Regions from separate parts of the Tatumella sp. UBA2305 genome, predicted to be linked through region 2. Evidence: predicted binding sites of a transcription regulator. Region 2 holds the regulator's gene; each other region holds the start of a gene.
The links. The regulator PhoB, encoded in region 2, activates phosphate uptake and scavenging genes when phosphate is short. The targets are predictions, from matches to a motif close to CTGTCATAAAACTGNCNNAT.

Region 1 (4,909 bases), on a different contig from region 2:
GTCATTAGCGGGCTCCCTCATTTTTGGCTAAACGCAAAATCATCAGCTTGGAAATGGCCAATACCACAAAAGTAATAAAGAACAGGATCAGGCCAAGTTCCATCAACGCTGCAATATGTAATCCGGATTCCGCTTCAGCAAATTCGTTAGCCAGTGCTGACGTAATACTGTTTCCCGGCATATACAACGACGGGCTGTCGAGCTGGTAGGTATTCCCGATGATAAAGGTCACGGCCATGGTTTCACCCAGGGCACGACCCAGCCCTAACATGACACCACCTATCACGCCATTACGGGTAAATGGCAGTACGACATTCCAGATCACCTCCCAGGTGGTGCATCCCAAACCATAGGCTGATTCTTTCATCATCACCGGGGTTTGTTCGAAAACATCACGCATTACCGAAGCAATATAGGGAATGATCATGATGGCCAGAATAAGTCCGGCCGCCAGAATCCCGATACCAAACGCCGGGCCGGAAAACAGCTGGCCAATAATCGGTACATTAGAAAGCAGATCGCCTACCGGGGTCTGGAAATATTCGGCAAATAATGGAGCGAAAACAAATAATCCCCACATACCGTAAACAATACTGGGGATAGCCGCCAGCAGCTCAATGGCTGTACCTAACGGGCGCCGCAGCCAGCCGGGAGAAAGTTCAGTCAGAAATAACGCGATACCGAAGCTGACAGGCACCGCAATAAGTAAAGCGATGATCGACGTCACCACAGTTCCGTAAATCGGCACCAAAGCCCCGAACTGCTCATTTGGCGCATCCCAGGTTTTATTCCACAGGAACGAGAAACCGAATTTTTGAATACTTGGCCAGGAAGAAATAATCAGGGAAACAATAATTCCGCCCAGCAGCAACAACACTACCAGCGCAGAGATTTTCACCAATGCGCTGAAAATGATATCGCCCTGTTTTCCCGGGGCTTTGAATGTCGGCTTTATTTCCGCCATAAGAGTCTCTGTCTTCACGATTAACAGGGCGGCATCAGCCGCCCGGGGGATACGCAGATTTTACGGAGTATATGCTTACTGATACAGGGCTTTGCCGTTACTGTCTGTGATATTCGCTTTCCATGCTGAACGAATCTGAGTTACGACAGACTCTGGCAGCGCAGCGTAATCCAGGCTTTCGGCTGTTTTGCCACCATTTTTATAGGCCCAGTCAAAGAATTTCAGCACTGCAGCACCTTTGGCGGCATCAGCCTGTTTTTTGTAGACCAGGATAAAGGTGGTTGAAGAAATTGGCCAGGCATCATCACCTTTCTGATAAGTCAGGTCCTGAGCAAAGCTCTGCTGCCAGTCGGCACCTTTGGCTGAGTTACTGAAGCTCTTCTCTGAAGGCAGAATCGATTTACCATCTGCATCCACCAGTTTGGTGTAAGTCAGGTTGTTCTGCTTAGCATAGGCATATTCAACATAACCGATGGAACCAGGCAGACGTTGTACGAATGCTGCAACGCCGTCATTTCCTTTACCGCCCAGACCGGTAGGCCAGTTAACCGTGTTGCCTTTACCAATTTTGCTTTTCCACTCGTCATTCACTTTTGACAGGTAGCTGGTAAACACAAAAGATGTTCCTGAACCATCCGCACGACGCACCACATTAATGTTAGTGGAAGGTAGTTTGATACCTGGGTTCAGTTTCTCGATAGCCGGGTCATTCCATTTTTTGATATTACCCAGATAGATATCACCGACAGTCTTTCCGTCCAGGGTTAGTTCACCGGATTTCACCCCTGGCAGGTTAATCGCCAGAACCACACCACCAATCACGGTTGGGAACTGGAACAGACCATTTTTTTCCAGGTCTGCATCGCTCAGAGGTGCATCAGAAGCACCAAAATCAACGGTTTTAGCAATGATCTGTTTCACACCACCGGAAGAACCGATACCCTGGTAGTTCACCTGGCTACCGTCGGTTTTCTGGTAATCCGCGGCCCAACGGGCATAAACCGGGGCCGGGAATGTACCGCCAGCTCCGGTCAGATTTGTTGCTGCAAAAGCAGAAACAGTACCTACAGCCATTGTTGCTGCCAGTACGCGGGCTACCGTATTACGCATCAGTGTCATATTCCCTCCGGGGGAGTTAATCTCAGGCTCAGTGCCATTTTTAAATGAGTTCGTCTTGCTGCACGAGGCAAAATAGGACAGTTTGGTGACATTAATATGTACGATATATGACAGTTTTATGACAACCAAAAACCTCTCATCAGACTACCGGTTAACAGGGTCTGAACAGTTCTCTTCATTAAGCGACAGCTTTGCAGGCAGGATACACCGATAGCACTTTTTGCAACTATACTAATAGTAACGATTGTTACTATGTCTTCAATACAGCGATAACGAATTGAACTCTCAGGCATTTTAGTCGCTATTTTGTAAAGACTCCACTGAATGGTTGCAAAGGGAATTGCCAGGAGGGGCAGCCGCAAGGCTGCCTTTTTTGCTTTCAGTGCGGCAAAATTTCTGCCGCCACCGGGGTTTCTGACAGCTTTTCAGGTACCGGCTCTGTCCGGCTGTTTACCGACGGTGGCGGTATTCCCTGCTCCGCAAGGAAAGTTATTAATGCCTGCGTTTGTGGGTCCGTGCCAATAGTCACAATTTTCTGCGCCATTCCCCTGCCAATACCAGGTATTTTGAGCCAGTCTGACAGAGATGCGGACGAAAGTGCCTGCCAGTGCCGCCATGACAACTCTTCTGCAGCACGTTCCGGTAACGGCAGCCCAAGACTAAGCCACCAGTGTCTGACCGGTAAGCGTTTCGCCCTCTGGAATTGCTCAATCATTTGCTGCGCTGTTTCGTCACTGAATCCGGCCTGCCCTGCCAGTCCGGAAGCCGTAAACTCCAGCCAGGAAAACAGATGCGTGAAATTCCCGGTAAGCATTAACTGTTGCCAGCGGGAGCGTTGTATTCCCCGAAATCCAAAGACCTTACGGTGACTGAGCCACACCAGTCGTGCTAAAAATTGCTCGTGGCACTGCCTGGATACAAACATACAACTGAGTGAATCATATTTCCTGCTGTCGGGAAAAGACGGGTAAAAGCGTTCGGCCACCCGCCAGATAACCCGGCTGATGACCGGAATGCCCTGTCCTGCCAGGCGGATTTCCACCTCATCTCCGCTAACAATATCCAGTTGCTTCCAGCGCGCAGGCGATCCGAGGCTGATATGCGCCACCCGTTTATCATCCAGCAACAGTGGTTCCACATCCATGATGACCGTTATTTTCCCGGTACGCCCTGTTGCAAAACGTATCCCGGTCACCCGACTACTTTTTTCCGGCGGCGGATACTTCCAGGCGACAGACCAACGGTTTTTACCGGGCAACCACTCTTGCGGTGCCGCAGGCAGACTGTGGACCACTACCCCATCGCTGGCAAATGGAAGCGCTTCATTAAACCAGCGCTCACGCCATTCCGCGACCTGTTGTACATTGTTGACCGGCTGGCTCCAGCGGGCGGTAAGTGGAAACCCCCAGCGATTCAGTTGCTCCAGTCTGGCGGAAATTGAAGGCGGTCCTGCCGGCCAGGCCCAGATGAAAATGCCGGGAAACTCCTCAGGCCGAAGAGGCCCCTGCCTGCGCATCAGACCTGCGATTCTGGCACGATCATTGCGCCCTCCCTGTACCTTTTGAATATGGTGCTGTCGTGGCATAAACAGTTCACCCTGTAACACCACTTCGCTTTCTGATGTGGCGATATGCTGAGGAATGGCCGTTACTGAAGCAGCTTTCACCAACCAGTCCTCCCCCTGCCTGCCGTCGCCCCGACTGGTCACTGCCGCCAGCTTCCCATGACGATACACCAGAGTCACTGCCACGCCGTCAATTTTGGGTTGTACCCAGAGATCTGTTTTCCCGGACATCCATCCTGCCAGTGTGGCCTGGTCCGGCATTTTTCTGACCCCGGTATGGGCGACCGGATGTGGCTGGCGTCCTGAAGTCCTCCAGCGCTCCGGCTCCGGGACTGCCGGTAAGGAAAAACAGCCTTGCCACTCAGCCAAACGCCGGCGTAACTGATCATAGTCGGAATCACTGACCCGGGAAATTCCTTGCCGGTAATAGGCGTCATCCCAGCTCTGTAATTGTTGTGTCAACTGACGGGTTTCCTGGCGGGCCTGACCGATACTCCATGCCGGACACTCAGCCAGACCTGCCAGTGGATAGCTCATTAGAACAACTGCACTGAGTTTCTGCCACATCGGCCACCTCCTGAGAGGCACCCATCGTGTTATGGCTGGTACATCGGTACCATCAGTGATGTTGTTTTATCGGGAATTCATCGGAAAATAGTGGGGATATTACCTGGAACGACCAGACTATTTGCGAACAGCGCTGAAAGAAATATCTGGCTAATTGCATGCAAACGCTGCGCCAGTGCCACAGGGCGTGTATAATAGACAGGATATTGTCCCCGCTCTTTACTCAATTCAAGATAATCATGGCCCAAGGTACACTGTTTATTGTTTCCGCCCCTAGCGGTGCGGGTAAATCCAGCCTGATTCAGGCGCTGTTAAAAACACAGCCCCTGTATGACACTCAGGTCTCTGTTTCCCATACCACCAGGGATATGCGTCCTGGCGAGGTTCAGGGTGATCACTATTTTTTCATCTCTAAGGATGAGTTTCGCGCCATGATCGCTGACGGAGCCTTTCTGGAGTATGCTGAGGTGTTCGGGAATTATTACGGCACGTCCCGTAAAGCAATCGAGCAGGTATTATCTACCGGGGTAGATGTGTTTCTGGATATCGACTGGCAAGGAGCACAGCAAATCCGCCAACACATGCCCACTGCACGGTCAATTTTTGTCCTGCCGCCATCAAAAGATGAATTAGATCGTCGTCTGAGAGGCCGTGGTCAGGACAGCGAACAAGTTATCGAAAAACGTATGGCAAAA
Region 2 (4,909 bases):
ACATGCAGACCGATCGTCAGATCATGAGGTTTACCAATCAATGCTTTGTTCAGTACCTGTGCGTAAGTCGCTGCCAGCACCTGCGGATCATCCCCCCGCTCTCTGACCTGTGCACGCTGCTCTTCTGAACAGAGATAGGCCCAGACAGTGTCGTCGAGCTGCAGATATCGACATCCTGCATCATAAAAGGCACGAATCGCATCACGCCAGGTCGTGGCCAGATCATCGAAATATTCAGCCAGATCAGGATAGACACTTTCGTCAATATATTTGCGCCCGCCACGGAAATGCAGCACGCTCGGGCTGGGAATAGTCATCTTCGCCACGCTTTTACCGGCAATACTGTGAAGGAAACGAAAATCCTCCAGCATAGGGTGCTCACCAAAACCCAGTTTTCCGGTGACCCGCACACCACGAGCCTTAGTCTGCACCCCGTTAAACTGAATACCCTGGTCAGCTTCGAAAGGTTCGACCCCTTCCAGGCCGTCGAAAAAATCAAAATGCCACCAGGCGCGGCGAAACTCGCCGTCGGTCACTACCTGTAAACCAGCAGCCTGTTGCTGCTCAACGACTTCACGAATTGCATCGTTTTCAACATTACGCAGTCCTTCCGCATCCAGACGACCCGCTGAAAAGTCTATCCGAGCCTGTTTTACCGCTTCGGGACGCAGAAAACTCCCGACGATATCCGCGCGAAACGGTGCCTCTGTTCTTTGCATAATTATTCTCCTGATGCCGGAGTGGACCGGCGAATCTATTTAAGCCATCCAGACGGCTATTTATGTGATTTTTTCAGGGTGGCATGAGAAAATCAGCCTGACAATTGAATATAATTCATTCCTCATGAATTTATTTCATCTGGTGTGTAAAAGCGACGGGTAATCTTCTGCGGAGGATAATAGGCAATCAGCCACAGTTTCACCGCAGAGAGGCCTCTGCGGTGAAAGCGGGTTATGCGCCGGAGACAGCAATGGCTGTATTCGCCGGAACAATCATCCGTGCAGCCAGAGAAAAACTGAAGCAGGTACAATATCCGGGCTCACTGGTGATGGATAACCTGGCTCCGTGATGACCCAGCGCATGTTTCACAATCGCCAGACCCAGACCACTGCCACCGGTATTACGTGATCTGGCTTTATCCACCCGATAGAAACGTTCGGTCAGACGAGGGATATGTTCTTCGGCAATCCCCGGACCATCATCGGACACCGAAAAATATGCCCCGTCAGTTGTGCGTTTCCAGATAATCTCAATTTGGGTGTTTTCTGGGGTATGATTGATGGAGTTATAGATAAGGTTAGAAATGGCACTGCGTAACTGTTCATCGTTACCGTACACCCGCAGCTTTTCATCAATAGAAAAACTGATTTTTTGACGTCCCTGACTGAGGGTTTCGGCTTCCTGCTGCAACATATGCAGCATTGCCGGAACATCGACAACCTCCTTCATGTTCAGTGCGGGGGCTGCCTCGATTCGGGTTAAGGTCATCAGCTGTTTAACCAGTCCCTCCATGCGCCGGGACTGTTCCTGCATTGTCCCCACCGCCCTGAAGTAAATATTATCCTTCAGCTGACTATCTTCCATCATCTCCAGATATCCCTGGATCACCGTGAGTGGTGTGCGCAGTTCATGGCTGACATTGGCAAAGAAGTGACGCCGCATATTTTCCAGTTGTCGCATCTGAGTCATATCCCTGGCACTGATCAACCACTGCCCTTCGCTGTAGGGCATGATCCGGAACTCCATATGGTGTCCGTTATTCAGCAGCTGAGTCAGTGGGGTTTCGAAGCTTTTTGCCTGCAGGTAACGGGAAAACTCAGGATAGCGGAGCAGATTAAGGATATTTTGTCCGTTATCCTCCGGCCAGCGTAATCCGAGATATTGCTGCGCCAGCCCGTTGCACCAGAAGATATTGCCCTCTTCGGTGGTCAGGATCAGGCCGTCCGGCAGCGATTCAGCACCACTGCGGAAGCGTTTAATCAGATCACGCAACTCTCCGCGTCTTCGCCGGTTACGCACCTGCATCAGATACAGGCCATGAAACAGCGGTTCCCAGCTTCCTTTGCCGGTAGGCGGGGTAATGGTTCTGTCGACCCATAACCAGTGTGACAGACGCATCAGTTGAAAAAAATGCCAGAAGAGTAATACCACCACCGCCAGCAGCAGACACCAGGCTAACTGCCGGGTCATTAGCCCGGCCACACCACCTGCCAGGCAGACCAGCAGAAATTCAAATAACAGGGTGCGCCACGAAAGTTTGTCCAGCACGAATGACACTCCATTCAGAAACGGGCAGAGAACCGATATCCTGTACCACGGACTGTTTGTACCATACGCTCATGGCCGGTAAATTCCAGTGCTTTACGCAGACGACGGATATGGACATCTACCGTCCGGTCCTCCACATAAACATTCGTTCCCCATACATGATTCAGCAATTGTTCCCTGCTGTAGACCCGTTCAGGGTGAGTCATAAAGAAATGCAGTAATTTGTATTCCGTGGGTCCCATTTCTACCGGAGTTTCCCCTGACATGACACGATGCGAGGTTGGATCCAGTGTCAGTCCCTGAATATCAATCAGTTCATCATCTGCAGTCGGTGAAATACGACGAATCACCGCTTTGATCCTGGCAATCAGTTCTTTCGGTGAGAACGGTTTGGTCATATAGTCATCAGCACCGGCATCCAGCCCCCGAACCCGGTCTTCTTCTTCCCCTTTGGCTGTCAGCATGACCACCGGAATATCCCGGGTCATCGCTTCTTTTTTCAGGTAGCGGATAAACTGAATACCGCTGCCGCCGGGTAACATCCAGTCCAGCAGAATCAGATCGGGCCAGGGTTCGATCAGTTTTTTTACAGCGCTGTCATAATCCTCAGCTTCGATGGGATGATAGTCATTCTGCTCCAGAACGAAACATAACATTTCGCGAATCGGAGCCTCATCTTCTACGACCAGAATGCGTTTAGCCATTGTTTCTCCAGCGAATATCTTCGGGTATTTCCGAAGTTGCGGCGCCATTATGAGTCAGTTTTATGACAGTTTTATGAATAAAAGCCAGCTAATTTTCTGCAATCATGTCATAAAAACTGGTGGATGTTGGCTGACTGGATTATCTCACAGCCCCGCCGCGCGTCCTCATCACCGTCACCATGACTCTTTTTTTATCCGGGAGCCGGCAACAGGTATACTGCGTTCAGCAGGGTGAAACCGGGAGCATTATGAAAATTATCCATACCTCTGACTGGCATCTGGGTCAGTTTTTTTATACCCGTAGCAGGGCTTACGAACATCAGTCTTTTCTCGACTGGTTATTGCAGCAAATTACCGACCTCCGGATCGATGTCCTGATCGTTGCCGGCGATATATTTGATACCGGTTCGCCCCCCAGCTATGCCCGTGAAATATACAATCACTTTGTCGTTGCATTACAGCAGACCGGTTGTCAGTTAATCATTCTGGCCGGAAATCATGATTCGGTCGCGATGCTCAACGAATCACGGGAACTGCTTGCGTGCCTGAATACCCAGGTGATCGCCAGTGCCGGCACAGACATCAGCAATCAACTGGTGATTCTTCGCGACAAGCAGCAGAATCCCGGGGCTGTGCTCTGTGCCATCCCCTATCTGCGTCCCCGGGATATTCAGTTAAGCCAGGCCGGGCTGAATAGCCAGCAGAAACAACAAAACCTGTTGCAGGCCATCACTGATCACTACCGGCAGTGTTATGACGCCGCACTCAGATTGCGGGTTGAACTGGGGCAACCTGAATTACCCGTGATAGCCACCGGACATCTGACAGCGCTGGGTACCCGTAGCAGCGAATCCGTACGGGATATCTATATCGGTAGTCTGGATGCTTTCCCTGCCTCCGCCTTTCCTCCCGCCGATTATATTGCTCTGGGGCATATCCATCGATCACAACAGGTCGGCGGGCAAACGCATATTCGTTATAGCGGTTCACCGATTGCACTGAGTTTCGACGAACCTGGTACAGAGAAGAGTGTCTGTCTGGTCGAATGTGGTCCCGGTCAGCCACTGACGGTGACCACTCTGCCGATCCCCTGTTTTCAGCCCATGCAGACCCTGAAAGGTTCACTGGAAGAGATTGAAACACAGATCAATGCGCTGACCAGCGATGACAGCGGCCGGCCGGTATGGCTGGATATTGAGGTCACGCAACAGGACTATCTGAGTGACTTACAACAACGTATTGAAGCTTTAGTCTCCGGCAAGCCGGCCGAAGTATTACTGTTACGCCGCAGTCGTGAACGTTCGACGGCAGGTATTCAACGGATGGAGAATGAAACGTTGAATGAATTAACGGCAGAAGAGGTGTTTATGCGTCGTCTTGAGCTGGAACAACAACTACCGGAAGCGGATCGCCAGCGGCTGCTCACCCTTTACCTGCAAACTCTGGAACAGGTACAGCATGCCGGACAGGAGCAGGACTGCAAATGAAAATACTGAGCCTGCGGTTCAAAAACCTTAATGCTTTGCGTGGCGAATGGACTATCGATTTTCGTCAGTCCCCCTTCGCCGGTAATGGCCTGTTTGCCATCACTGGTGATACCGGCGCGGGTAAGACTACCCTGCTGGATGCTATTTGCCTCGCGCTCTACCACCAGACGCCACGGCTCGGCCCTGTCACCCCAGCCCAGAACGAACTGATGTCACGCGGCACCAGTGAGTGCCTGGCAGAAGTCGAATTCGAAATTAAAGGCCAGGCCTGGCGGGCCTTCTGGAGCCAGAACAGGGCCCGGGGCCAGCACAACGGTAAACTTCAGCCCCCACGGGTTGAGCTGGCGCGCTGCGAAGATAATGTTATTGTCGCTGACAAAATACAGGATAAATTGCGGATCACTGAGCAACTTTCAGGGCTGAATTTCCAGCGCTTCACCCGCTCCATGA
Region 3 (4,909 bases), on a different contig from region 2:
GGCCCTGACTAAATTCAGGCACGATATAGTGATAATTGGTATTAAACCACTTGGTCATTTCCGCTGCAGCCGCCGGCTTTCCGGTGGGCGCACGTCCCCGTCCAATCCGGAACAGAGTATCCAGATCCAGAGCCCCCCCGACATTACGGTGCCTTGCGGGGATATTTCCCAGCATCAGGCTGGTTGTCAGTATATGGTCATACCATGCGAAATCGCCGACCGGCAGCAGATCGACGCCCGCTTCTTTCTGCTGTTGCCAGTGTCTGGCACGTAACTGGCGACCCGTCTCCAGCAGTTCCTTTACCCCGCACTCACCCGCCCAGTAACTTTCCAGGGCTTTCTTCAGTTCGCGCTGCAGCCCAACGCGCGGAAATCCTAATGTATGATTCAGAATGGTCATGGCACTCAATTCCTTTCAGTAAAAAGACCTCGGGGACATCTGCCTAATCCTGGCGCGCTACGGGGAAAATCATCATGTGGCCTGCCAGCACTTACGGCCTTCTGAAAGATTTTTCAGATGTTTAGCCGTCCAGATGTTTACACATCCATATTCAGCAGGTAGTGTACTATCCACAAGCGCAAATTATTCAATATCACTATGAAGGTCTCTCATGATCGAGATTAAGCACCTGAAGACGCTACAGGCTCTCAGGACCACGGGATCACTGGCAGGTGCGGCAGCACAATTACATCAGACGCAATCTGCGCTCTCTCATCAGTTCAGTGATCTCGAGCAGCGTCTCGGTTTCCGTTTATTTGTCCGTAAAAGCCAGCCGCTGCAGTTTACGCCGCAGGGTGAAATTTTATTGCAACTGGCCGAACAGATCCTCCCGCAGATCCAACAGGCTTTACAATCCTGCCATGAACCTCACCAGACCAACCTGCGGATTGCGATTGAATGTCATAGTTGTATTCAGTGGCTGACACCAGCGCTGGATATTTTTCGCAGTAACTGGCCTCAGGTGTCGGTCGATTTTAAATCCGGAGTGACATTTGATCCTCAGCCAGGGTTGCAGCAGGGCGAACTGGATATTGTGTTAACTTCCGATATCCTGCCACGTAGCGGTTTACATTACTCACCGCTGTTTGATTTTGAAGTGCGGCTGGTCATGGCGCCAGATCATCCGTTGGCAACGAAAACGCTCATCACTCCGGAAGACCTGACCGGTGAAACGCTGTTAATTTATCCGGTTCAGAGGCAGCGTCTTGATATCTGGAGACATTTCTTACAACCGGCCGGGATAAGTCCGGAGCTGAAGAGTGTGGATAATACGCTGCTGTTAATTCAGATGGTGGCCGCAAAAATGGGGATCGCTGCACTGCCGCACTGGGTGGTGGAAAGTTTTGAGCGCCAGCAACTCATTGTGACCAAAACACCCGGCGACGGCTTATGGTCCCGCCTGTATGCAGCGGTACGCGACGGCGAACAGCGTCAGCCGGTGATTGATGCCTTTATCCGTTCGGCACGCCAGCATGCCTGTGATCAGCTGCCTTTTGTCCGCGATGCTTCACGACCTGCGGCTCAGAAAAGTATTTCCGCTTAACACCCTGCTCATACTGCGACATGCTCCTCCCTGACAGCTGCGGATTTGCTGCTTCCTCTGGTCTGTCGCAGAGTCTGCTGACGACCCGGAAATGACCACGCACTGGTTAAAAATTCATAAATAAACACACTTTGTCATAAATTTGTAACAACTGTGCACTCAGTCAAGGTAATTACTGACATGATGGCTACTCTATGCGCGGTATCCAGCCCCCGGACCTGATCCGGCAGTCAGCCCCGGTGGCGTTTTCAAGGAAAATCTTCCCCCGGAGGGACCTTCATGCTGAGTCTGTTTAAACCCGCACCCCATATATCCCCTGCCGATCCGGCAAAGGCAGATGCATTATATCGCCGCCTGCGCTGGCAGATCTTTATTGGGATTTTCGTCGGCTACGCTGCTTACTATCTGGTTCGTAAAAACTTTACCCTGGCTATGCCTTACCTGATTGAACAGGGATTTTCCCGCGGAGACCTTGGGTTTGCCTTATCCGGAATATCCATTGCTTACGGATTTTCTAAATTTATTATGGGATCGGTCTCTGACCGCTCTAACCCTCGTGTATTCCTGCCCGCAGGGCTGATTATGGCGGCGCTGGTGATGCTGGTGATGGGTTTTGTCCCTCAGGCGACCTCCGGCATTATGGTGATGTTTGTACTGCTGTTTATCTGTGGCTGGTTCCAGGGAATGGGCTGGCCACCGTGTGGCCGGACCATGGTCCACTGGTGGTCACAGAAAGAGCGCGGCGGAATTGTATCGGTCTGGAACTGCGCACACAACGTCGGCGGAGGAATCCCGCCATTGCTATTTTTACTCGGCATGGCCTGGTTCAATGACTGGAAAGCCGCACTCTATATGCCAGCCATTGTGGCTATTCTGGTTGCATTGCTGGCCTACGGATTAATGCGTGATACCCCCCAGTCCTGCGGTTTGCCACCGATTGAGGCCTGGAAAAATGACTATCCGGTAGATTACGATGAGCGGCAAGAGGTCGAGTTAACTGCACGGCAAATTTTTATGCAGTACATCCTGCCCAATCGCTTACTGTGGTACATTGCACTGGCCAATGTGTTCGTCTATTTACTGCGTTACGGCATTCTTGACTGGTCACCGACCTACCTGAAAGAAGTGAAACACTTTGCTCTGGATAAATCCTCCTGGGCCTATTTTTTGTATGAATATGCAGGGATTCCGGGCACCTTATTATGCGGCTGGATGTCCGACAAAGTGTTCCGTGGTAACCGCGGACTGACCGGGGTATTTTTCATGGCGCTGGTCACCATAGCCACCCTGATTTACTGGATGAACCCGCCAGGCCATCCCGGCATTGATATGGCCTGTATGGTGGTGATTGGTTTTCTTATCTATGGTCCGGTAATGCTGATAGGTTTACATGCGTTGGAACTGGCCCCCAAGAAAGCCGCCGGAACTGCCGCAGGCTTTACCGGGTTGTTTGGTTATCTGGGGGGGTCCGTTGCAGCCAGCGCCATTGTCGGATATACCGTTGACTTCTTCGGTTGGGATGGCGGATTTATTGTGATGCTTGCCGGTTGCGTACTGGCGGTCTTGCTGCTGCTGCTGACAACCCTCAGTGAGAAGAAACATAAGCAGAAACTCAACCTGCAGCCTTAATTTTCTTTTCCCGGCCCCATAGCACCAGCACAGTAACACTCTGTGCTGGTTGTCTTCGCCTTCAGCCAAACAGTTTCTGCAGGTAATGCGGAACCGCATCCTCTGCATTACTGCCAATTATTTCCAGTTCCGGCAGTAGTGCGGTCAGTCGCTGATGTGCATTTTTCATGATACAGCCTTTCCCGGCCATACTTAGCATCTCTTTATCATTCATCCCGTCACCAAACGCAATACAGTCCTGCAGTGTATAGCCCAGACGGCGGGCAACTTCATCCAGTGCATGTCCCTTAGAAACGCCCCCCGCCATCACTTCCAGACATGTCGGTAATGAGAAACTGACATTCACCCGGTCACCCCAGCGGGCGACTATCGCCAGTTCCAGTTCGGCCAGCACCTGATGGTCGTCGCAGGTGAAAAATACCTTACTGATACCATCCGTTGCCAACCCACCCGGCTGAAAAACCTGATACTGGAAATCAGATTCACGGAAGAACTCCGCTTCTCTTTCACTATGGCGACTGATATACCAGTCATCATTACGGTATACCTGCGTCAAAATCTGCTGCGAGGTATATTTCATCTCGTACAGATCCTCCGCGATATCCGGGTCAAGATTATGTTCGAAAATCAGCTTACCCGAGAAGTCATGTACCCTGGCCCCGTTAGAGGTAATCATATAGGCTTCGATACCCAGAGACTGCCGCATTTGCGCTACATCGATATGGTGACGACCGGTCGCAAATACGAAACGTATTCCTTTACGGGTAAGCTTCTGCAAGATTTCGCGGGTATAGGCAGACAAAGAGTGGTCGGGTAAAAGTAACGTTCCATCCAGGTCGGAGGCGACGATATGATACATGAAAACCTCTTTAATTAACGTCAGACCGGAGTTTCCGGAGGTAAGGTAAATGTCGATGCATGTTCATGAGTTTCAAAGCGGCCAAAATAGCTGACCACTAAATTAAGTGCCTGCGCCCGCATTTCGTCTTTTTCGAATAATATTTCGTGGCGTGCACCCTGAATAACCCGGGGTTTTCCTCCTTCACAAGCATGTCCTGCCTGTTGGCGTAATTCACAAAACTGGTTCTGGGCCTGATTTTCAACGACCTGATCTTCTTCCGCCTGCAGGATAAGCATAGGTGTGGTGATCTGAGCCGCATCGCGCAGGATCTCGTGCCCTGCGTTAAGACTCTCCCGCACCCAATGGGCGGTGGGACCCCCAACCTGTAATGCCGGCTCATCGGCATAGAACCTCAGGTTACGCTGATAGCGTACACGGCTGTGAGTTAATGTATTTACTGCAAAAGGCGGCGCATGCCAGCGACCGGTCCCCAGAGCAAATCCTTCGCGCAGTCCGGAGCGGGTTTCTGTCCAGTTAAGTATCCGTTCTGCCATCCACTCTGGCATTGGCAGAACAATCCCAAACATTGGGGCCAGTAATGCTGCAGCGTCCACCAGGTCAGGCTCACGCCGCAGTAACAATGTCAGAATTGCGCCTCCCATGGAATGCGCTAACGCAAATTTTCGCTGATAACGATCACCGGATAACGTGATCTGACAAAAACGGTAAAGATCATCCACATAGTCAGAAAAATGCTCAACATGGCCGAGATGGGTATCTTCCAGCATCCGGTCAGATAATCCCTGCCCACGATGATCAATGATAAAAACATCATATCCACACTGAAACAGGTCGTAGGCGACTTCCGGATATTTCACGTAACTCTCGATACGCC

Region 1: the regulator PhoB is predicted to act here: its motif matches at 2,189-2,208, upstream of pstS (phosphate ABC transporter substrate-binding protein PstS).
Region 3: the regulator PhoB is predicted to act here: its motif matches at 1,676-1,695, upstream of glpT (glycerol-3-phosphate transporter).

Annotation. Positions count from the first base shown of each region.
Region 1 is NZ_DDVT01000018.1:72,170-77,078, reverse strand. Features, by position in the region: gene pstA (phosphate ABC transporter permease PstA) at 1-5, opposite strand, end outside; gene pstC (phosphate ABC transporter permease PstC) at 5-964, opposite strand; gene pstS (phosphate ABC transporter substrate-binding protein PstS) at 1,040-2,083, opposite strand; gene ligB (NAD-dependent DNA ligase LigB) at 2,463-4,214, opposite strand; gene gmk (guanylate kinase) at 4,454-4,909, shown strand, end outside.
Region 2 is NZ_DDVT01000020.1:207,152-212,060, reverse strand. Features, by position in the region: gene B3Z23_RS13455 (cobalamin-independent methionine synthase II family protein) at 1-719, opposite strand, end outside; gene phoR (phosphate regulon sensor histidine kinase PhoR) at 952-2,268, opposite strand; gene phoB (phosphate response regulator transcription factor PhoB) at 2,283-2,972, opposite strand; gene sbcD (exonuclease subunit SbcD) at 3,221-4,459, shown strand; gene B3Z23_RS13435 (AAA family ATPase) at 4,456-4,909, shown strand, end outside.
Region 3 is NZ_DDVT01000010.1:23,403-28,311, forward strand. Features, by position in the region: gene metE (5-methyltetrahydropteroyltriglutamate--homocysteine S-methyltransferase) at 1-400, opposite strand, end outside; gene metR (HTH-type transcriptional regulator MetR) at 612-1,544, shown strand; gene glpT (glycerol-3-phosphate transporter) at 1,824-3,173, shown strand; gene yigL (sugar/pyridoxal phosphate phosphatase YigL) at 3,235-4,032, opposite strand; gene pldB (lysophospholipase L2) at 4,053-4,909, opposite strand, start outside.